DNA from 2 places in the Cellulosilyticum sp. I15G10I2 genome. Region 1 is predicted to be linked to the other one. Evidence: predicted binding sites of a transcription regulator. Region 1 holds the regulator's gene; the other holds the start of a gene.
What was found. The regulator HrcA, encoded in region 1, represses chaperone genes, less so after heat shock. The targets are predictions, from matches to a motif close to TGTTAGCACTCNNNNNNNNNGAGTGCTAACA.
Positions count from the first base shown of each region.

Region 2: BN3326_RS16205 (co-chaperone GroES) is a predicted target of HrcA. The motif match lies at 10,188-10,218, and genes of this name have one in related genera.

Region 1 is NZ_FMMP01000006.1:940,260-952,224, forward strand. It holds gene dnaK (molecular chaperone DnaK) at 1-556, opposite strand, end outside; gene grpE (nucleotide exchange factor GrpE) at 577-1,155, opposite strand; gene hrcA (heat-inducible transcriptional repressor HrcA) at 1,194-2,231, opposite strand; gene hemW (radical SAM family heme chaperone HemW) at 2,344-3,474, opposite strand; gene lepA (translation elongation factor 4) at 3,484-5,295, opposite strand; gene BN3326_RS04660 (stage II sporulation protein P) at 5,376-6,569, opposite strand; gene gpr (GPR endopeptidase) at 6,637-7,650, opposite strand; gene rpsT (30S ribosomal protein S20) at 7,868-8,131, shown strand; gene holA (DNA polymerase III subunit delta) at 8,191-9,162, opposite strand; gene BN3326_RS04680 (DNA internalization-related competence protein ComEC/Rec2) at 9,164-11,455, opposite strand; gene BN3326_RS04685 (GerMN domain-containing protein) at 11,442-11,965, opposite strand, start outside.
Region 2 is NZ_FMMP01000016.1:182,250-194,214, forward strand. It holds gene BN3326_RS16160 (sensor histidine kinase) at 1-690, opposite strand, end outside; gene BN3326_RS16165 (ABC transporter substrate-binding protein) at 693-1,691, opposite strand; gene BN3326_RS16170 (HPr family phosphocarrier protein) at 2,027-2,260, opposite strand; gene BN3326_RS16175 (pseudouridine synthase) at 2,346-3,179, opposite strand; gene guaA (glutamine-hydrolyzing GMP synthase) at 3,313-4,854, opposite strand; gene guaB (IMP dehydrogenase) at 4,873-6,327, opposite strand; gene BN3326_RS16190 (DUF6106 family protein) at 6,540-7,049, opposite strand; gene BN3326_RS16195 (undecaprenyl-diphosphate phosphatase) at 7,257-8,111, shown strand; gene groL (chaperonin GroEL) at 8,201-9,835, opposite strand; gene BN3326_RS16205 (co-chaperone GroES) at 9,857-10,141, opposite strand; gene BN3326_RS16210 (DNA-3-methyladenine glycosylase family protein) at 10,354-11,229, opposite strand; gene BN3326_RS16215 (DUF6062 family protein) at 11,503-11,965, shown strand, end outside.

The DNA of each region.
Region 1 (11,965 bases):
CGCCATCACCTATATCAATAATGGAAACATCAAATGTTCCACCTCCAAGGTCGTATACCATAATTTTTTGCTCATGTTCATTATCAAGACCATATGCGAGTGCTGCTGCTGTAGGTTCATTAATAATACGTTTTACATCGAGACCTGCAATACGACCAGCATCTTTTGTAGCCTGACGCTGACTATCAGTAAAATAGGCAGGTACAGTGATAACTGCTTCTGTTACTGATTCTCCTAAATGACTTTCGGCATCTGCCTTTAATTTCTGAAGAATAATAGCAGATATTTCTTGTGGTGAAAGATCCTTACCATCAATACTTACTCTATAATTAGTTCCCATATGTCTTTTAATAGACATTACTGTTCTGTCATGATTAGTAATAGCTTGACGTTTAGCCACATCACCTACTAGACGTTCTCCACTTTTAGTAAAACCAACTACTGAAGGCGTTGTTCTGCCACCATCAGCATTTACAATAACAACAGGCTTACCACCCTCCATAACTGAAACACATGAATTTGTTGTACCTAAATCGATTCCTATAATTTTTCCCATGATTTTCATCCTCCTAACTATTAATTGGCAACTTTAACCATACTATGTCTAATTACTTTTTCTTTATATAAATACCCTTTCTGAAGCTCTTCTACTACTATATTTTCTCCATAATTTTCATCTTCGATATGCAAGATAGCATTGTGAAGATTAGGATCAAATACTTGATCTTTCGCTTCAATAGGTGTTACATTGATATTTTCAAGAAAACCAATGAATTGTTTATATATCATTGTAACGCCTTCATAAAAGGCTTTATCTTCTGATTCTACTTTGAGTGCTCTTTCGAAATTATCTATAATTGGAAGCAGTTCAACTACTGTTCCCCCTACTGCAAAGTCATAGGCATCTGCTTTTTCTTTTTGGCTGCGTTTTCTATAGTTATCAAATTCAGCCATTAATCTTTGAAGACGTTCTAAATACTCAGCTGCTTTATCATTTTCTTCTTGTGCCTGAGTTTTTGCTGCTTCCTCATTTTTAGCTGGTTCTTCTTGAGATACTTCATCCTCAATAATAGATTTATCGTTCTGATCTTGATTTACTGTTTCTTCATCAATAATCTCATTTTCATGATCTATTATATTTTTGTTATCCTCCATTTTTTCACCCTTTCTGCATAATGAATCACGTAACTTTTTTAAGAATCATCAAATTCATTAAGCATGTTTGTAATATGATTTGTAACATACTCTAAAACGGATACAACTTGACCATAGTCCATACGGGTAGGGCCAATAATCCCTATATTACCTAATGTATAGCCTCCAATAGTATAGCTTGTCGTGATAATACTACAATCTTTCATTGGTGTATATATATTTTCCTGGCCTATCCGAATAGTAGTTTTATTTTTCGGATTATGATCTAAAAGTTTTACAAGATGTAATTTTTCCTCAAAAAGTTTAAATATATCTCTAATTTTTTCTCTATCACTAAACTCTTGAAGATCTAGTATATTATTAACACCTCTTATGGAAATATTAGGTATATCTTCTTGTCTTAAAGTATCATAAATAACTTCTAATACACTGGCAGCTATATCACTATAATCTTTCAGCTTTTCTTCTATAGATATTCTAATTTTATGCAAGCTGATTTCTGTAAGCGTTGTACCCTTTAAACATTCATTTAAAATATTAGTTAACTGCATACAAAGATGAAAGTTTAATTCTTTAGGCGTTCTTATGATGTGATTCTTAACAATATTAGTATCTGTTACAATAACACATGCAACACTTTTATCGTCAATAGGAACAAGCTGTAAATGTTTAATCGTTGTTTGAGCAATAGGTGCTGCCGATGCAATAGTTGCATAATTTGTAAGCATAGCAATAAGTTTTGCTGTTTCTTCAACGAGCATATCAATTCGATTGATCTTTTGCTTAATCATTTCAGTAATAATACGCTCCACATCAGGATTAACATGTTTTCTTTCCATAAGCGTATCTACATATAATCTGTATCCTTTATCAGAAGGTATTCTGCCTGCGGAAGTGTGAGGCTGCATAATAAACCCTAAGTCTTCGAGGTCTGCCATCTCGTTTCTTATCGTAGCAGAACTAATCCCTAAATCATATTTTTTAGAAATTGTTCTGGAACCTACTGGATCACCCGTTTGTATATAATCACGAATGATTGCTTCAAGTATTCTTACTTTTCTTTCATTCATGTCCATAACATCACTTCCTTTTGCTTTGTTAGCACTCACTAAGCTTGAGTGCTAACTATAAAATAAAGATATCACTATTTTTAAAATCTGTCAATAACCTAATAAATAATTTTTATAATTATAAAAAAGAACTAAAAACCTCATTGCAGATGTCCATACCATAGTCCGATAAAAAGAGGTTATCCTTATTTTTTACAAGTATTTTAAGTTTTATCCACTTATTTATTTGGCTTTTATAAACATTAAATAGATCTGTTTTAAATGTTTTATTAAAATCAGTAATACTTATTCCTTCAGTCATTCGAAGTCCTAAAAACATAAACTCTTGCATGGCCACCTCTTGACTTATTACCTCTTGTTCTCGTTTAAGATACTGGATTTGTCCACTTGATTGAAGGTATTTTTCCATTTTGGTTTCATTATGATATCTAATGCCTTCAAAAAAAGAATGGGCTCCAAGTCCAATACCTATATAAGGCTCTCTTTTCCAATAAAGGATATTATGTTTACAAGCTTTTCTCGGCTTTGACCAGTTAGAGATTTCATACTGCATATAGCCGAGGCTCTTGAGATACGCTTTTGCATAATGGTACATTTTTCTATCAGTCTCTTCATCAATAAGCTCAAACTCTCCTTGTTGATACATTTCCCAAAATCTTGTTCCTTCTTCGATAATAAGTGCATAGAGAGATATATGGTCTAAATCATAAGAGGCTACTACTTCTAAGGTTTCTTGAAACTCTGCTAGCGTTTGCGTAGGCAGTGCAAACATAATATCTGAGTTTAGACTGCATGTTGTATTTTCTTTTAATAGCGAAATACTTTTGGCCCACTCTTCAAAGGTATGTCTGCGTCCAATGAGCTTAAGTAATCTATTATGCGTAGATTGTAGGCCTAAACTTATGCGATTAATAGGATATGCATTGATAATATGCATACAATCTGCTGTAATTGTGCCCGGATTAGCTTCTATTGTCCATTCTACATCAGTCTCTAGTATAAAGTGCTCAGTGATCGTAAGGCATATTTCATCCAATAAAAGGGGTGGAAGCATCATAGGTGTGCCGCCACCAATAAATATAGTCTTAATTGTATGCTTTTTATAAATAAGCTTAGCTTGATTTTTTATTTCTTCAATCAGTACCCTACAATAATCAGATTGTATTTCCGGTTTTGGAAAAGATAAAAAATCACAGTAATAACATTTCGAAATACAAAATGGTATATGAATATAAATGCCTATTTTCATAAACGCCCTCTATTCATCTAGCTTGAGTACACTCATAAATGCTTGTTGCGGTACTTCTACATTACCTACTTGACGCATACGCTTTTTACCTTCTTTTTGTTTCTCTAATAATTTTCTTTTACGTGAAATATCCCCACCATAACATTTGGCAAGTACATCTTTTCGCATTGCACTTATTGTTTCTCTTGCAACAACTTTATTGCCTATAGTGGCTTGAATAGGAATCTCAAACAGATGCCTTGGTATCTCTTTTTTTAGTTTTTCAGTAATCTTACGTCCTTTTTCTACTGACTTCTCTTCATGAACGATAAGCGAAAGCGCATCAACCATTTCTTTGTTTACCAAAATATCCAATTTAACAAGTTTTGACTGCGCATAACCTTTTAATTCATAGTCAAATGAAGCATAGCCTCTTGTCCTTGACTTAAGGGCATCAAAAAAGTCATAGATAATCTCATTGAGAGGGAGCTCATAGCTTAAAACAGTTCGTGTTGCTTCTAAATATTCCATACCTAAATAAGTCCCTCTTCGGTCTTGGCATAAATCCATAACTGCCCCAACATATTCTGATGGCACAATAACTTGTGCTTTTACCATAGGCTCTTCCATATATTTAATATGGGAAGGATCTGGAAGATTTGCAGGATTAGACAAGTTAATGACATCTCCATTTGTCTGATGCACTTTATAGATAACATTTGGTGCTGTAGTAACTAAATCAAGATTATATTCTCTCTCAAGTCTTTCCTGTATAATTTCCATATGCAGCAATCCTAAGAAACCACAACGAAACCCAAATCCAAGAGCAATTGAAGTTTCAGGTTCAAAAACAAGCGCTGCGTCATTAAGCTGTAATTTTTCAAGACTATCTCTAAGGTCACCATATTTCGCCCCATCTGCCGGGTATAAGCCGCAGTACACCATAGGATTAACTTTTTTATAACCTGGGAGCTGCTCACTTGCAGGGTTGTTTGCATCAGTTACTGTATCGCCTACACTTGTATCTTTTACATTTTTAATACTCGCAGTAATATAGCCTACTTCACCTGGAACTAAAATATCAGTAGGTCTAAATTGACCTGCGCCAAAGGTTCCTACTTCCACTACTTCGAATTCTGCTTTAGTTGCCATCATACGGATCTTCATACCCTTTTTAACGACCCCTTCTTTAACACGGCAAAAAACAATAACGCCCTTATATGGGTCATACAAGGAATCAAAGATAAGTGCTCTTAAAGGTGCTTCTTTATCACCTACAGGACATGGCACAAATTTAACAACCTGTTCAAGGACTTCTTCGATATTAAGCCCTGTTTTAGCCGATATAAGCGGTGCGTGGCTTGCATCAAGTCCAATAATATCCTCTATCTGTTGTTTAACAACTTCTGGATTAGCACTAGGTAAATCAATTTTATTAATAACAGGTATAACTTCAAGATCATGTTCAAGAGCAAGGTACACATTGGCAAGCGTCTGAGCTTCTATGCCTTGTGCAGCATCTACGACAAGTATAGCGCCTTCACAGGCTGCCAAACTCCTTGATACTTCATAATTAAAATCCACATGTCCTGGTGTATCTATTAAATTAAAAATGTACTCTTCTCCATCTTGAGCACGATAAACAAGCCTAACTGCTTGGGATTTAATCGTAATCCCTCTTTCTCTTTCTAAATCCATGTTATCAAGCACTTGTGCCTGCATTTCTCTTGAAGTAAGAGTTCCTGTCATCTGGATAATACGGTCAGCGAGGGTACTTTTACCATGATCAATGTGTGCAATAATGCAAAAATTCCTTATTTTTTGTTGTATTGAAAGAGACATATTGCCCCTCCTATTTCTTTTGTAATTTTAGTTTATTATATCATAGCAAACTTCATTATAGCATAGGCTTTATTTTTGTATCAATCTTTTTCAATGACTTTTGCAATAATATTAGCAAGTGGGATAGCTGCATTAAGTGCCTCTTGTCCTGTGTTAGTCTGAGCACCTATTTCAACAAGTAGTGAGAAAGGTCTCATATGTAAACTATACCGATATTCTTTAAAATAAACTTTCTTCATAAGATCTGGATAATATTTATAAGCCGTCTCTTGTGCTTGTAAGGAAAAAGCCAAATTTTCATCGAGATATGGGTTTTTGAGTTCTTTTTTCTTTACAATCTCTCCATCTATATTTCTATTCATACACAGTCCATTTACAAACATAATCTTAGCTGTATCTCTATTATCAACAGAAGTTAATAAATGAACATTTTCCGGAACCCCGTCTCTATGTATATCAATAGATATTTCGATGGAAGGATTATTTTCTAATATTTTTGATATGGTTTTTTCCATGATTTCATAAGCCCCTGTTGTGTTACCTGTCTGATCAGCATAAAATTCATTAGTAATATGCAGTGTCTCTATACCATAGTCTTTTTCGAATATTTGTTTTAATTTATTCCCTACATCAACAACAGAAATGCCATCTTTGTACATTTCCCTCGCATGGGTATGAAAAATAAGAACTTTAGGACCCTCACCCTTATCAGTAATCCGTAATTTTCGAGTCATTAAATCATAAAAATCCCATTGTTTTAGAAACTCCGTATTAAGTTCTAACTGTGCATCCCCTGTAATAAAATACTTTAAGAGATAATAAGGATCTTTATAATTTTCTTTAGATAACTCCATCTTTTTAATAGTTGGCAACTTGGGAGAATAGTTATTTTCATCTGAATAAATAAAGGATTCGTCTGTATTTTGAGCATCAAAGTAACCATTGATGTCGTGATTATCTACGCCTGTCAAGTATGTGTAATTCTTTAAATAAGGTATAGCATGTGTAATAAGTGTAAGCGGTTCGCCCCACATAATATTTATATAATCATATACATAGTTTTTTAGGAAGAAATGATTGTTAAAATTTCCTTTGAAATGAGGCAATGCCTTATTAACAATAAGTTGTGAGGTACTATGACTATATCTTACATCTATATTTTTAAAAGTATTTAACAAAGAAATCATGATAAATACATACAAGACAATCTTCTTAAAAAGACTGCCTTCTAAAGCATCTTTTAAGTTCCAATAAAGATTCTGTACATGCTTCAATGAGATCCCCCCATAAAATGTGTTTTTACTAGTCTATACCCTTGTCTTACTTTTTATGACTAACAACCTAATGAGTATACTTATTAATATCATCTATCGTTATACCTGGATGTACCGCTATATTAATACCATTTGCAATAATGTTAGTTAAATATTCTATCACCTCATCAATTTCCTTAGGCGTTACAAACAAATCTGCTATTTCTGGGAAAAGCGTCTCCTTAATAAGCTGGTATTTTTCTTGTTCACTTAATTCTTTGAGCATATCATATAATTCTGACCGCTCTGCTTGTTTTAACATATTATCAATAAGCTGGTTAAATGCATCTGTTACCAAAGTAGCGGTGTCTACAACTGTAGGTACCCCTATAGCTATTACCGGACAACCTACTGTTTCTTCATTAAGTTGTTTTCTAGGATTGCCTACACCCGCACCTGGTGAAATGCCTGTATTTGTAATCTGAATGGTAGAGTTAATCCTCGAAGTACTTCTTGCAGCTAGCGCGTCAATTGCAATAATACAATCAGGCTTAGTTTTTTCAGCTACACCACTAATAATTTCTGTTGTTTCGATACCGGTAAGTCCCATAACCCCTGGTGCAAAACTGCTTAGATGACAAACTGATTCATCTATCTTTTCTGGCATTTTCATACTTAAATGCCTTGTTACAAGCACCTTGTTCGTTACCTTCGGTCCAAGCGTATCGGGGGTTGCAAAACGATTTCCAAGACCAATTACAAGAATGTCCATATCTTTTTTTTCTTTATTTGGTAATAAAGATGTAATAGCTTGAGACAATAAATCAATCACTTCTTTATGTGTTTCAGGATCATTCTCCTTCATATTAGTGCACTCAATAGTAATATACTCACCTCGCGGCTTTCCCATGTTTTTTTCGCCAAGCGCATTTTTAATGCCTACACGAGTCACTCTAATATCATGGGCTTCAATATATTCTTCATCAATCGCTACACCCGGAATTTCATAATCCTCACTCTTGCTTAATTTTAATGTATTACTTATCTCAACTGCCAGATCTGTTCTTGGAGACCAATTGTCAAAACTTGTATTACCTGCCATACGCTCACTCCTTAAAATAATAGATAAACCATTGCCAATCAATGCATAAAGTTAAGTGAAACCTGTAACTAACTTACTCATATACTATGTATCTTTACCATTATTTTTATGCATATACATTGACTTAATTCTAGGATTAGGGTATAATGAGCTTGTTTAAAACCGTTCATAATTCCCCTAAACCGTGTCCATAGAATATGAATGGAGGTGCCATACCATGGCAAATATTAAATCAGCAAAAAAACGTATTAAAGTTATTGCAACAAAAACAGCTCGTAATCGTTCAATTCGTTCAACGGTTAAAACTCAAATTAAAAAGGTGGTTGCTGCTGTAGATGCTAAAGATTTAGCTTCAGCACAAACTTCTTTAGTTGTTGCGGTAAAAGCTATTGATAAAGCTGCTGCAAAAGGTGTATACCATAAAAAAACGGCTGCAAGAAAAAAATCTACACTTGCTACATTAGTTAATTCAATCGCTTAAATATTAAATATTGCAAAACAAAAAGACCTTGAGGGGTCTTTTTGTTTTATAGATACTCATTATGCATTTAAACACTCTATCATCAATACTTCTACTCTTCCTACACTATTCATTCTGCCATTTTTTATATCTTTATCTGTTTCTAAACACCGCCCTAATATTTCTTCAAGCTGCTTAAAACTATATAAATTAACTTGTTCTATTATCTCTTTAAGCGCAAAGTATGGGAGCTTCATACGCGAAGCAATTTCCTTTGGTGCCATATTATTTTTTAACAAATATTTAATTTGAAGCATAATGCGATATTGTCTAGCAATTAATACTAATATGCCTATTGGAGATTCTTTGCTTTGAATAAGTGTATGATAGATTTTAAATGCATCTTGTGCGTTACGATGAGCAATTCTTTTAACAAGCTCAAAGATTCTTTTTTCTAAAGAAAATACACAGACCTCCTCTATCATTTGCTTATTAATAGGCTTATCATCTGCATAAGCTATAAGTTTGTCAAATTCACCTATAATATAAGCTATATCTTCCGGCATATTGCGTAAAAAAAACAATAATGTCTGCTTATCAATACGCACTTTGTAGTGTTTTATTTTTTCTTCCAGTATTTTCAATACATACTCTTCTCCAGGATAATCAAACACGCATACCGTATATTTGGCTTTTATAGTCTTATAAAGCTTACTACGTTTATCTATTTCTTTTTCATCAATTATAAGTGTAAGATAGTCAGGCATTGATTGCATAAAGCTTTCAAACTTTTCTGTTTCTTCTTTTTTTCCAGTTTTAAAAAAACCGGATTCTTTTATATAAATCATTTTACGCTCTGCAAAAAAAGGTAATGTTTCTGCAATTTCTATCAGCTTCGAAACCACAATTTCTTTATCCTTTGCCTCGTAATAATTCATCATTTCATAGCCAGAGGTTAAAACCTTATTTTTCAATTCTATTATAAATTGGTTTTTAGACCAGGCATCTTCGCCTATAAGCAGGTAACACTGATCTAATTGTTTAGTTTGCATCTTACTCGCCCCCCCTTATCTGCGTACGTAATAAAAGTCTATCGCCATCTGTTTTAAGCTCAACAGCGCCACGTTGATCTGTTCTTAAAACTTCTGCTTGATACTTGCTAAGTGTATCTAAAGTGCTTTGATGAGGATGATTATATCTATTATTAATACCACAACTAATAATAGCATACCTAGGCTTTATTTTCAAAAGCGCATGCTCTGATGTTGAAGTTTTCGAACCATGATGCCCCACTTTTAAAACCGTAATTGCATTTAATACGCTGCACATTTCTTGTTCTTTAACTTGATCCATATCTCCTGTAAATAAGCCTGTAAACTGCTTATACTGTATAAGACAGCCTAAAGAATTATTATTATTATCTGCTGCTATCTGTTCTCCCTTTGGCGCTAAGCAAACTATGTCCACATTGTCGATAGTAAAAGCATCTAAATATCCCATTGGATAAACATTAATTTTTTTCTCTAAACAAATTTTTAATAGTTTACTCATTAAATACGATTCATCCAATTTAGAAACAAAGATATTGTTAATCTTTATATCTGTATCCAATAAATCAATAAGTCCACCTACATGATCCGCATCTGAATGAGATAAAATAAAAGCTGTAATTGTTTTTTTACCCTTATATTTTATATAGCGCTCTACCACTTTTCCTTTACCAAAATTCCCTGCATCTACTGCAATAACTTTACCATGTGGTGTAGTCATGACAATTGCATCTCCTTGCCCTACATATAAGTAGGCTATATCTAGTGTTTTCGGACGCACAAATTCATAAAGTGTGCTTGTTCCAATAAAGACTATAATAATATACAGGCATACTCTTTTTTTTATATATCCCATTATACAACCAAAAAGTACACACAGTAAACCATAGTAGATTAAGATACCAAGTAAACTTGGCTTGCCAATACATAGCGTCCCCAGTGGCATTTGGAGTGTCTTTTCACCTATAAATGCAATAGTGTCAAGTAAGACTATAATTATTTTAGCAATAAAAGCTGCACCAGTTAAAGTAATGATACTCATGCCTAAACTTATCCAAGAAAATATAATAATAACTGAGAATATAGGAACGAATATCAAGTTTAATAATCCACAAAAAAGTGGTATTTCATAAAAATGAACAGCTAAAATAGGTGCTATACTTAATGTGACACACAGCCACGGGACACATACATATAAAAATTTCAAATAACCTTGAGAAACATCTAACTCTAACTTTTTTATAATAATCTGGCTTATCAACAAACTCCCTACAGCTGCAAATGATAATTGAAAGCCAACTTGAGTAAGTTGAAATGGATTTATTAACAGAATAATGAGTGCAGCTAAAGCTAAATTAGTTATTTGATCAGCTTCTTCCCAAATACACTTTGAGATAATAATAAGTGTAGCCATAATACATGCTCTAATCGTCGAGGTGCTTGCACCTGTCAAATAGGCATATAGCCATATAATGCTGCCCATACTTATAAATTTAGATATATAGGGAATACCTAAATAACTTAATAATATATAGACAATACTCATTAGTAATGCAATATGAAATCCAGATATAGCAAGAACATGACCTATACCTGCCTTAGAATAAATCTGACGAATATCTTCAGAGATGTTTTCGTTATTTCCAGTGAGTAATGTTTGTATAATGCCTTGATCATTATTTTGAAATAGTTTTTCAATTTGCCTGTCTATCTGTGTCATGATAAACCGCATATTAAACCCGTTTGTATTAACTTTTTTAATTTCAACAGTTTTTAATGTTGCAGCAATACCTTGACTTATTAAGTATTTTTCATAATTCATGTCACTAGGATTCATCTTTAGCGTACGCGGCAAAACTTCGCCGTGTGCTCTCATCTTATCATTTGGGTTTATTTGAGAGTTCATAGGCACTATTAAATTGACTTTAGATTTAATAGCTTCATATTCATTTTGATACTTAACAGATACTTCTTCTAAAGTTAAGGTATCATTAAACTTCCCTTTTATTACTCTAGCAACTTTTCCTTCTAGTGTAACACTCTGGCCAACTTTTAAAATTTTTTGTTCTCTAATTACCGTATGCCCTATTGTCCATAAAAAGCCTGCAAATAATAATATAAAAAAAATTAAAATAATTTTATAATTATAACGAAGATAATGCATAAAAATCACAGCTATAATTACAATCAAAAAAAAGGGGAATAAATGTATCTGCTCTAAATACATTTGTCCCCCAAGCATCCCAGCTATAGACCAACTGATTGCTTCAACCATTGGTCTTTTAATCGTTTTCAATAAGCGCTTCCTTTCTCTCGAAAAACTCACTTAAATCTATATCTTTACTAAACTCTATTTCTTTTTTTCCATCAATCAAAAAGGCTACTTTTTGTATTTTAGGTAATTCAGTCAAAGCATTTACAATTGAATAAATCATAAGCGCCTTACTTTCAGGTGATGTAAAATGCTTGGATTTTACATCAAATGATAGGTCAACCTGACACACCCCTTCTTTTGTATTGACATCATTTACAATCGTTTCTTTAGGGATAGTGGGTAATAGCCCTTCTTGCTGAGGGCCTTTTATTAATTCATCAATAATATACCGTTCAAGAGGTACGTTGTTATTCACCTGTATATCTCTTTGTTCTTTAATGAGCCTTGGGTTTTCTAGGCTAGTAAAATATAATACGACAGGCTGAATCGTAGTAGGTGGATTAGGATTTAATACACTTAAAATAATGTCACTCCGTGTAATAGGACCTATAGGTTTGCTATTAATATTTAAAATAGGCCTGTCCTCTATAA
Region 2 (11,965 bases), on a different contig from region 1:
ATCTCCTTCAGCGATTTGTCTAGCCATATACTCTAATTTCAAAATCGGAAAACCAATTTTATAATTAACTGACTTAAAGCCAATGACAGCAAATCCTATGACAAGTGCACAAATAGTAGCAACCAGCAGTGTACTGACTAAGGTAATTCTTTGAATAGACTGATTGACCCTGCCTATATCTTCAATTTCTACCCGAATAAATTCCTGTAACACCTCAGAGACTAAAACGGATACTCCCCTAATCTCTTCTAGAGTCTTTTCACTTTCTGCCACTCTCTCCTGCGTATTTATTTGAACCCCTATTTTATCTACATAGGCTGTCAGTGTCATCATCGCCCTTTGGGCTACTTCTATAAGCTGCTTGCCTTTTTTGTCATTGGTTCGATTGACTAAGTTACTCAGTGCATGATCAATCCGCCCAATCATTACGTATTGATTGCTCTCATCAAATAGCTTATGACCTACTACAATACTCCACATTTCACTTGGTATATCGCTTTTTACAATAATATTAAGCCTATTGGCTTCTTCTATATTGGTAATAAGACGATTATATTTATTGGTTAATACATTTAAAAAAATCCAGCTGAAAATACAAGGGCTGATAAGCATCACAATAATAATAAAATAAGAGCTTCTCAACCTTTGTTTAATACTTTTAGGACGTATTCTATCTATTTTTTTTCTCATAGTCAATAGCCTCTTGGCGCAATAAGAGATAAGTCATCCCATTCTGTAAATACCATATCTTCTACAAAAACAGTCCGTGGGATATTTTCTCCTTTTAAGAGCCTTTTAGTAAGATCAACAATGGTATCTCCAAGTTTTGGATTACACTCTATGACACAATTAACCTTTCCTTGCTTTAATGCATCAATAATTTTTTGTTCCCCATCTATCGTAATGATAATAATATCTTTGCCCGGTCTAATCCCCACTTCTTCCATGGCTTCTATAGCGCCTAGTGTCATCGAATCATTATGTGAGTAAAGAACATCAATGTCTTGATACTCATCTAATATGTCTTTCATAATTTCTTTCCCTTTAGAATGCATAAAATCTCCGCTGCGGCTGCATATAACTCTAAAGTTAGGATTTTCTTTAATGACTTCTTTAAAGCCTCTGCTTCTTCCTTCAGCTGGTGAAGAGCCTATCGTCCCATAAAGCTCAACAATATTAATCTCCTCTTTATATCCTTTAAATTTTTTTTTCAGAAATTCTCCTGCCATTTTCCCTTCTTTATGAAAATCAGAGCCTACAAAACATCTATAGAGATCTGGCTGTTCGGTCTTAATTTCCCTGTCTGTTAATATAACTGGAATATCGGCAAGCTTCGCTTCATTAAGTACATTTTCCCAACCTGTTTCTATAACAGGGGAAAGTAATATTGCATCAACTTGATAAGCAATGAAAGATCTTATTGCTTTAATTTGATTGTCTTGCTTCTGTTCAGCATTGATATACATAAGCTGCATCCCTTCAGCAGATGCTGCTTCCTTAATGGATTGGGTATTACTTAACCGCCATGAACTTTCTGCCCCAACTTGTGCAAATCCTAAAACAACGGTTCGTTCATCTTTCAGCTGTTGATCCAGCCTACTGTTTTCACCTTGACACCCTGAGAGCATCAACAGCCCTCCACACCCTAACATTAGAAATATTATCCTTTGCATATGCAATATCTTTCTCATCTCTATCCCCCTAGACATCTAAATATAGAACTTCTGTCTTTTTAACCCCTTGGAATAAATGGCTATTTATAGATCATTAAAATTGTAATAATAGTTTGTTTTATCTTTTACAGGTATCTGTTTATTATATAAAATACTATCAATTTTTTTTGTACTTCTATTATATTTGGATACTTTATATAAATTCTACTATTAATTATGTGACGATATATTTTTTTTGTCAATATAGTTTAACATGCATATACTATACATAAAATATAAAAGTGGCTATAACTTTGATTTTTACAAAGCTATAGCCACTTTTATATTTATATATACTTCTGAAATTCGATTTGCTATTCTACATCCATATATTCTGCCAGTTCACTGTATAAACCTTTTGCATCCACATCATCATCAGTTACAAGAAATAATTCTTCATTTAAACTAAGTGCAAAAATACCGAGAATTGATTTTGCATCTACCATTCCACTTTTACTATGAATCCATATATCATATGGATACTTACTTACAACTTGATTTATCTTTTGTATATTATCAATATTTTTTACTTTAATTGCTTTTTTCATTGATTTTACCTCCTAATTTTATCATTTAATTTAATTTTAGTATATTGTATAAACTTATTTTTTACAATATAAAAATAATACTGTCTTAGTTACGATTTATTCCTGCCTCTTCATCTTGCCACGACCCGATGCAGCCTTGATTTTCTATTAACTTCTGTATTTCTTGTTCTGTCACTACTCTATACTCCCCCTTTTCAAGTGATTTGTCTAACATTATCCCACCAATAGAAATTCTCTTTAGGTAAACTACATAACACCCCACAGCCTTTAACATACGCTTTACTTGATGTTTACGCCCTTCTGAAATTGTAAGATATCCGGAGATAACAGACTGCTCATAAAGATTTTTCTTCTTATTTATAAATTTTCCAATGTCCATTTCATTTTTAAGTTCATGATACATCCCTTCTTTTAATACTTCAATCTTTGCGGGCTTTGTCAGTGTTTCATCTTCTCCAATACAAATTCCTGTCTCCAATCGTTTCTTATCTTCGGAGTGTAACGCACCAAATGCCCAAAAAAAGTACTTTTTTTCAACATGCTTTTCTGGGCACATTAACTGATGATTAAAGTCTCCATCATTAGTCAAAAACAATAATCCTTCTGTATCTTTATCTAACCTTCCGACAGGAAACAGACCATTTATGTTAACATTTTCAAAATAATCTAGTACCGTTTTACTTTTTGCATCTTTTCTTGCAGTAATACACCCTGCAGGTTTATGAAACATATAATACAATTTTCCTGTATGAATAACCTCTTTGCTAAGATATTTTACAACATCAGCAATTGGGTCAATTTGCACTGCCGGTTCCACTATCACTTGATCATTAACGATTACCTTACCTTCTTTTACATAGGTTCGAACGGTTTTCCTCGTTCCCACTGATGCCTCTGCTAAAAATTTATCTAATCTCATATTTTCTCCTAGAAGTTGTTTGTAATATATTATTTCTTCTGCAAATCTAGATTATCTTTCCATATACAAAAGTGACTACAACCTTATCCCTCATAAAGTCATAGCCACTTTAATTTATTTATACCAATTCATTCTATTCAAACTCAATAGTTGCCGGTGGTTTTCCTGTGCAGTCATACATAACACGGTTAACCCCTTTTACTTCATTTACAATTCTAGTTGTTACTTTGCCAAGGACTTCCCATGGAAGCTCTGCTGATTCTGCTGTCATGAAGTCGCTTGTGGTTACGGCACGAAGTGCAATAGCATAGTCATAAGTTCTTTCATCCCCCATGACACCTACTGAACGCATATTAGTAAGGGCTGCAAAGTACTGACCAATCTCTTTTGCGATGCCTGCTTTTGAGATCTCTTCACGATAAATAAAATCTGCTTCTTGTACAATTTTTACTTTTTCTGGTGTAACATCACCGATGATTCTAATACCAAGACCTGGACCTGGGAAAGGTTGTCTAAATACAAGGTATTCCGGAATACCGAGTTCCAAGCCGGCTCTACGTACTTCGTCTTTAAATAACAGACGTAATGGCTCAATAATTTCTTTAAAGTCTACACAATCTGGAAGTCCGCCTACATTGTGGTGTGACTTAATCACTGCTGATTTACCAAGACCACTTTCAATCACATCTGGATAAATTGTTCCTTGAACTAAGAAATCAACAGAACCAATTTTCTTAGCCTCTTCTTCGAATACACGAATAAACTCTTCACCAATGATTTTTCTTTTAGCCTCTGGTTCTTCAATGCCTTTTAATTTTTCATAGAATCTATCTTGTGCATTGACACGGATAAAGTTAAGGTCATAATGTCCTTTTGGCCCAAATACAGCTTCTACTTCATCACCTTCATCTTTTCTAAGTAACCCATGATCTACAAATACGCAAGTAAGCTGTTTACCAATAGCCTTAGAGAGCATAACAGCAGCTACTGAAGAGTCTACTCCTCCTGATAGCGCACATAATACTTTTCCGCTACCTATTTTCTCACGAAGTGCTTCGATGCTTGTTTCTACAAAAGAATCCATTTTCCAGTCACCTTTGCATTCGCAAACGTTATGCACAAAGTTTGAAAGCATCTTCATGCCTTCTTGTGTATGCATAACTTCTGGATGGAATTGAACTGCATAAAGTCCTTTTTCCACATACTCCATGCCAGCCACTGGACATACTGGTGTATGCGCTGTAACTATAAAGTTTTCTGGTGCTGTTTCGATATAATCTGTATGACTCATCCAACAAATTGTAGAAGGTGATATGCCTTCAAATAATTTCGACCCAGTATTGACGTTAACTTCTGTTTTACCATACTCACTTACTGGTGCTGTTACTACTTTTCCCTCTAAAAGGTGTGCCATAAGCTGAGAACCATAACAAATCCCCAGTATTGGAATCCCTAATTCAAAAATTCCTTTATCACAAAGAGGTGATTCTTCACCATATACACTATTCGGCCCACCTGTAAAAATAATACCTTTTGGATTCATTTCTTTAATTTTATCTAAACCAATATTATAAGGATGTACTTCACAATATACATTACTTTCTCTAACACGTCTTGCAATAAGCTGATTGTACTGTCCACCAAAGTCAAGAACTATAACCAGTTCATGTTCCATGCTTGTAATCTCCTTTAATTAGTATTCTATACTGTAGTTTGGTGCTTCTTTTGTAATATGAATATCATGAGGATGACTTTCTTTAAGTCCTGCACTTGTAATTTTAACGAAAGTTGCTTTTTCCTGAAGCTCTTCAATACTTGCTGAACCTGCATAGCCCATACCTGCACGAAGTCCTCCGATAAGCTGAAAAATCGTATCTGATAAATAGCCTCTATAAGCAACACGTCCCTCTACACCTTCTGGAACGAGTTTTTTGGCATCATTTTGGAAATATCTGTCTTTACTTCCTTTTTCCATAGCTGCTATAGAGCCCATACCTCTATAAACCTTATATTTTCTGCCTTGATAAAGCTCAATTTCTCCTGGGCTTTCTTCACATCCAGCAAGCATAGAACCCATCATACAGACACTTGCTCCTACACCAATTGCTTTTACTATATCGCCTGAATATTTAATACCACCATCTGCTATAATAGGCACGCCATAAGGTCTTGCTACCTTTGCACAGTCTTCTACTGCTGTGATCTGTGGTACTCCAACTCCAGCTACAACACGGGTTGTACAAATAGAACCTGGTCCAATCCCTACCTTAACAGCATCTGCCCCCGCATCAATAAGTGCTAGTGTTGCTTCTGCTGTCGCTACATTCCCGGCTATAACTTGAAGCTGCGGATATTTTGCCTTGATACTTCTAACTGTATCCATAACGCCTTGTGAATGGCCATGAGCCGTATCTACTGTAACGACATCGACCTTGGCTGCTACAAGTGCGTCTACGCGTTCTAATACATCTCCAGTAACGCCTACTGCTGCCCCTGCTAAAAGTCTTCCCTGAGAATCTTTTGCTGAGTGAGGATACATAATTGCCTTTTCTATATCTTTAATCGTAATTAATCCCTTTAGATTACCTTCACTATCTACAATAGGCAGTTTTTCAATACGATGATCAGCTAAAATTTGTTTAGCTTGAAGAAGATCAGTTCCTTCTGGTGCTGTAATAAGGTTTTTGCTTGTCATCACTTCTTTAATTTTACGATTATGATTGGTCTCAAAACGAAGATCACGATTTGTTAAAATACCTACTAATTTAGAACCTTCTGTGATAGGGACTCCGGATATCCTGTATTTTGCCATAAGTTCATTAGCTTCATACACAAAATGCTCTGGAGATAAAAAGAATGGGTCTGTTATAACACCATTTTCTGAACGTTTTACTTTGTCTACTTCATCGGCTTGCTCTTTAATAGACATGTTCTTATGGATAATGCCAATACCGCCCTGACGTGCTATTGCAACAGCCATAGTTGCTTCTGTTACTGTATCCATGCCTGCACTCATAAGAGGAATATTAATAGTAATGTTTTTTGTAAGCTTTGTGTTTAAAGTAACGTCCTTTGGTAATATGTTGGAATAATTAGGTACAAGTAAGATATCGTCAAATGTGATACCTTCTTTTAATATCTTTGACATGTGTTAGCCTCCTGGAGATATGTTGATTATTTAGAGTGGCGTAAAACCGAACATTTAAACATAAATATGAGTTTTTGTACACTTTACCATATCTCTTTATATGTTGTCAAGATATCTTACTAATCCTTAAAATAATTGTTTATTTTGTATTTTTCTTAACTCTTTTATATTTAAAACCTGTAAAAAAATATAAGCTATAAAAAACTTATAGCTTATATTTTTTTAAACACCTTATGAGGTGCCTGTTTATGCAGTTCATTTAGAAAAGCTTCATTAGGTGTAATAAGTATTTTATACAGTGTACCGTCTTTTGAGGTGATAATAGCATAAGTATTTGCCCCATTTTTACCATCACTTGCATTAATAACCTTATTCCCTTTTTGGAGCTCTGATTTACGCCTGTCATCATGAATACTCGCCATAATTTCTATAGCTTTCATATTAATAGTAAGCACTCTTTTGCGTTTTGACCGGTTAAAGATTACATCTATATCCAACTCATTATTTGTTAAGATATATTCATACTCCTTATTAAACTTGCTAAATAAGGCTGCTGCTCCAAATAAAACACCTAAAATAAGAATAGGCCCTATCAATTGTCCTCCGAATAAAAATGCTGCGCCAGCAATAATGACTGCTCCTAGTACAATTCCTGTCTGAGCCAAATTATCCATATTTGATTTAGTTTGTTTAACAAGGTATTCCTTAAAAATTTCTGCCATAATACTTTCCTCTCTGCTCCTCTAGATTTTATAATCTCACTTATATTAAAAATACTATAAAACTGTTGTTTTTTCAACATTTATTCGATTTTATTTTATATTTCTAATTCAGTGTTATAATAAAGTAATAAATATATAGCTTGTTTTCATAAACTGATAATAAGCTAGTCTGCTAAAAAATGTATTATTCGTGAGGAGGATATGATTTTGGATTTACTTTTCGCTTTAAAAGCTGCAGTTCTTGGTGTAATCGAAGGTATAACAGAATTTCTGCCTGTATCTTCTACGGGCCATCTTATTATTTTTTCTAATTTACTTAAATTTTATAACAATGCCGATAAAGATTATGTGGATATGTTTAATATGGTCATCCAGCTTGGTGCTATTCTTGCTGTCGTTGTATTGTATCGTGCCAAAATAATAGATACAATACAAAATCTATTTCCTGGCAAAAAAACTGTGCTTGCTAAAAGTGGTATTTATTTTTGGACAATGATTCTTATTTCTTGTATTCCTGCAGGTATAATAGGTATCAAATATAATGACTTCATTAAAGAAAAGTTATTTAATCCGCTTGTAGTAGCCTGTGCCTTATTTATAGGTGGGATATGGATGATTTATGCCGAGAGTAAGCTTCGAATCAATGATAACCGGTCCCTTTCAGATACACCTATCAAACCTTGGCAAGCACTTGTTGTAGGACTATTTCAAGTTTTATCTATTATTCCTGGTATGTCAAGATCAGCTTCTACTATTATAGGGGGCTGGGTAGCTGGCTTCTCAACCGTTGCAGCTGCTGAGTATTCATTTTTTCTTGCTATCCCGGTCATGTTTGGACAAAGCTTACTTAATATACTTGAGATGAGAGCTAAGCTTTCCATAATGGAATGGGCTTCTCTGGCAATTGGATTTGTAGTTTCTTTTATTGTCGCACTGATTGTTATTGATAGCTTCTTAAATTACCTAAAGAAAAAGCCTATGAAAATTTTTGCAGTTTATAGAATGATCTTTGCTTTTATTGTACTGGCGCTTGGGGCCTTTGGACTTTTTATCCCAATATAATCTTTAATAAATGAAGAGTGTCCACAAAGTATTGTGGACACTCTTCATTTATATAATTAATTTTTGTGCGAATAATGGTTGATGTTAAATTACATCATCCCCATACCGCCCATGCCGCCCATACCACCTGCTGGCATAGCTGGTTCATTTGATTTAATATCTGCTACAATACACTCTGTTGTTAAGAATGTAGCTGCTACTGATGTAGCGTTTTGAAGAGCACTTCTTACAACTTTAGTTGGGTCAATAATGCCGCCTTCGATCATATCTACATAGTCTTCTGTAAGTGCATTAAAGCCCATTCCTTTTTGAAGTTCTTTAACTTTATTGATAATAACTGCTGGTTCAAGACCTGCATTAGATACGATTTGACGAAGTGGAGACTCTAGTGCTTTTAAGATGATACGTACTCCTGTTTTTTCGTCTCCTGATTTATCAGCAATAAGTTTTTCAACTTCTTTAATAATATGAATATAGGTGCTTCCACCACCAGCAATAATACCTTCTTCTACTGCTGCACGGGTTGCTGCAAGCGCATCCTCTATACGAAGTTTTCTTTCTTTCATTTCAGTTTCTGTAGCAGCCCCAACTTTGATCACTGCCACACCACCTGCAAGTTTCGCAAGTCTTTCTTGAAGTTTTTCTCTATCGAAATCTGATGTTGTTTCTTCTATTTGACGACGAATTAAAGATACTCTGTTTTTGATATCTTCTTTATCTCCAGCACCATCTATAATAACTGTGTTTTCTTTGTTTACTTTGATGCTTGCTGCACGGCCTAAGTGTTCTACCGTAGCTTCTTTAAGGTCTAGACCTACTTCTTCTGATATTACTGTTCCACCTGTAAGTGTTGCAATATCTTGAAGCATTTCTTTTCTTCTATCTCCAAAGCCTGGTGCTTTAACAGCCACACAGTTAAATGTACCACGTAGTTTATTAACTACTAATGTAGATAAAGCTTCACCTTCTACATCTTCTGCAATAATGAGAAGACGTGCGCCTGTTTGAACAATTTGCTCAAGGACTGGTAAAATTTCTTGAATATTAGTGATTTTTTTATCTGTAATTAAAATATATGGATTTTCCATAACAGCTTCCATTTTCTCTGTATCTGTTACCATATAAGCAGATAAATAACCTCTGTCAAATTGCATACCTTCTACGACATCTAACTCAGTAATCATTGTTTTTGATTCTTCTACAGTGATTACACCATCATTAGATACTTTCTCCATAGCATCAGCAATGAGATTTCCTACTTCATCATCACCTGCTGAAATAGCAGCTACTCTTGCGATATGATTTTTACTGTCTACAGGTTTACTCATGCCTTTAATAGCATCAACTGCTACAAGAGTTGCTGCTTGCATACCACGACGAATAATAATTGGATTTGCACCTGCTGCAACATTTTTAAGCCCTTCTGTGATCATAGCTTGAGCAAGTACTGTCGCTGTTGTTGTACCGTCTCCTGCTACGTCATTTGTTTTTGTTGCAACTTCTTTTACAAGTTGTGCACCGATATTTTCAAATGGATCTTCGAGTTCTATTTCTTTTGCTATAGATACTCCATCATTTGTAATAAGAGGTATACCATATGATTTATCTAATACAACATTACGACCTTTTGGTCCTAAAGTTACTTTTACTGCATCTGCTAATTGATCTACTCCTGATTGAAGTGATTTTCTAGCTTCTATTCCAAAACGAATTTGCTTTGCCATTTTTATATTGCCTCCCTTTAATTATTCTACAATTGCTAAAATATCGCCTTGCTTAACGATAACGTATTCTTCTTTATCTACTGTTACATCTGTACCTGCATATTTAGAGTAAATCACTTTATCTCCAACTTTAACTTGCATTTCTACCTTTTCACCATCTACAATGCCACCAGGTCCTACTGCTACTACAACAGCTTCTTGTGGTTTTTCTTTTGCAGTACCTGTTAAGATAATGCCTGATTTTGTTTTTTCTTCAGCTTCAAGGTGTTTGATAACAACTCGATCTGCTAATGGTTTTAAATTCATTAAGAAAGACCTCCTTTTATATAGTTATAAATAATTTTTGTGGTTTTGTTAGCACTCACTTTGATAGAGTGCTAATCATATTTATAATATTATGGTATAAATTACATTTATGCAAATGTAATTTTTTACGATTTTAATATTTTTTAATCACTTTTGATTAAATTTCTTTTATTTTCTTTTGTTTTTAGCCTTTTTCACTCGTTTTTATTTTATTATTTAAAAAGATTATTTTCTCTTCCATAAAAAAATAAATACTGCTGTGCATAGCCTGCTAAGTCTCCAAAGTACTCTTTTGCAAAGCTTTGTATTTCAGATAAATTTACATCTTTGCCTTTAAAGTATATCCCTTCTATTACTCTTTTAATCCATACATCTGTAGGAAAAACCTCTGTTTTTGAATAAGCGAATAATAATATACAATCTGCAATCTTAGGGCCTACACCTTTTACTTGCATAAGTTTTTCTTTAGCTTCTTCTGCTGAGAGAAGATAAAGGTCATTTAAAATAAGTTCTCCATTTAAGACTTTTTGGCAAGCATCTAAAATATAGGGTGCTCTAAAACCAACCTTACATGCTCTTAAATCTTCTTCTTTTGCATGAGATAGCTGTTCAGGTGTAGGAAAGGTATAATAAGCTTTACCATATTCATCATATTCATCGATAGGTAAGCCAAATTGCTGTGCTATATTTCTTATGCATTGTTTAATGTGCGGAATGGCTTTATTTTGAGACAAGATAAAAGATATAAGCATCTCCCAAGGGTCTTGTTTAAGAATTCTTATCCCACTGCCAAACGCTATAGCTTGTGACATATAGTCATCCTTTTGAGAAAGCTTTTGTACAATATCTTTATAGTCTGTAGTAATGTCTAAATATCTACTCCATATTTCTTCTAGTTCACCAAGATTAGTATTGTGCACAAGTACGCTGTTACTGTCTTCCTGCTGGATTATTTTGATAATCTTATTTTTTGCATTTAATAAATAACTACTGTCTGATATTTTTTCAAATCGAAATACTTGTCCGCTTTCCAAGATCTGCCTTATGTCAAAATAGTCTACATTCTCCAGCATTACAACATTTTTCATGTTTACACGCCCTTTTCACTTGACTTCTTTGATATTATTTTTATTATACCTACTCCCTGCTTTATTTGATAGCCTTAAAAGTTATAATGTGAAAATTTTTATATTTTATACTCTTAATATGTTATAATATATAGAGAAACAACCTATAAACCTGAGTTTATTCATTACTATAATCTTGTTTCTCTGAATAATTTCACATTAAATAACATCGTTAATAAGTTAAAGTTTAAAATGTGGAATCTATAATATAAAATAAGCAGAAGGGAGTTTTATATGAAAGATACGATTTATACTATTCCTTTAACAGATGCTTTTAAAGCAGAAGATGAATGTCCTTTTTGCTTTATAAAGCGCAAACTAGAGCAAGATACCCTTTCTTTTATACTAGGCTGTGCTTATATGGAAGATGATATTAGAGAAAAAACAGATCATATGGGGTTTTGCAAAGAACATTATAAAAAAATGTATGAGTATGGCAATCGTCTTGGCATGGCACTTATGCTACACACCCACTACGTGCAGCTCCAAAAAGGTTTGAAGAAAAAAATAGCTACTTATGCCCCCTCTCATTCTGGCTTCTTGTCCAAGTTTAAAAAGACAAGATCTTTAGAAGAACCTTCCAATAGTGCTCTTAGTGATTGGATCAAAGATCAAAATAAAAGTTGTTATGTATGTGATTCTATTGATAAAAACTTTAAAAGATATATGGATACCTTTTTTCACCTTCTAACGCATA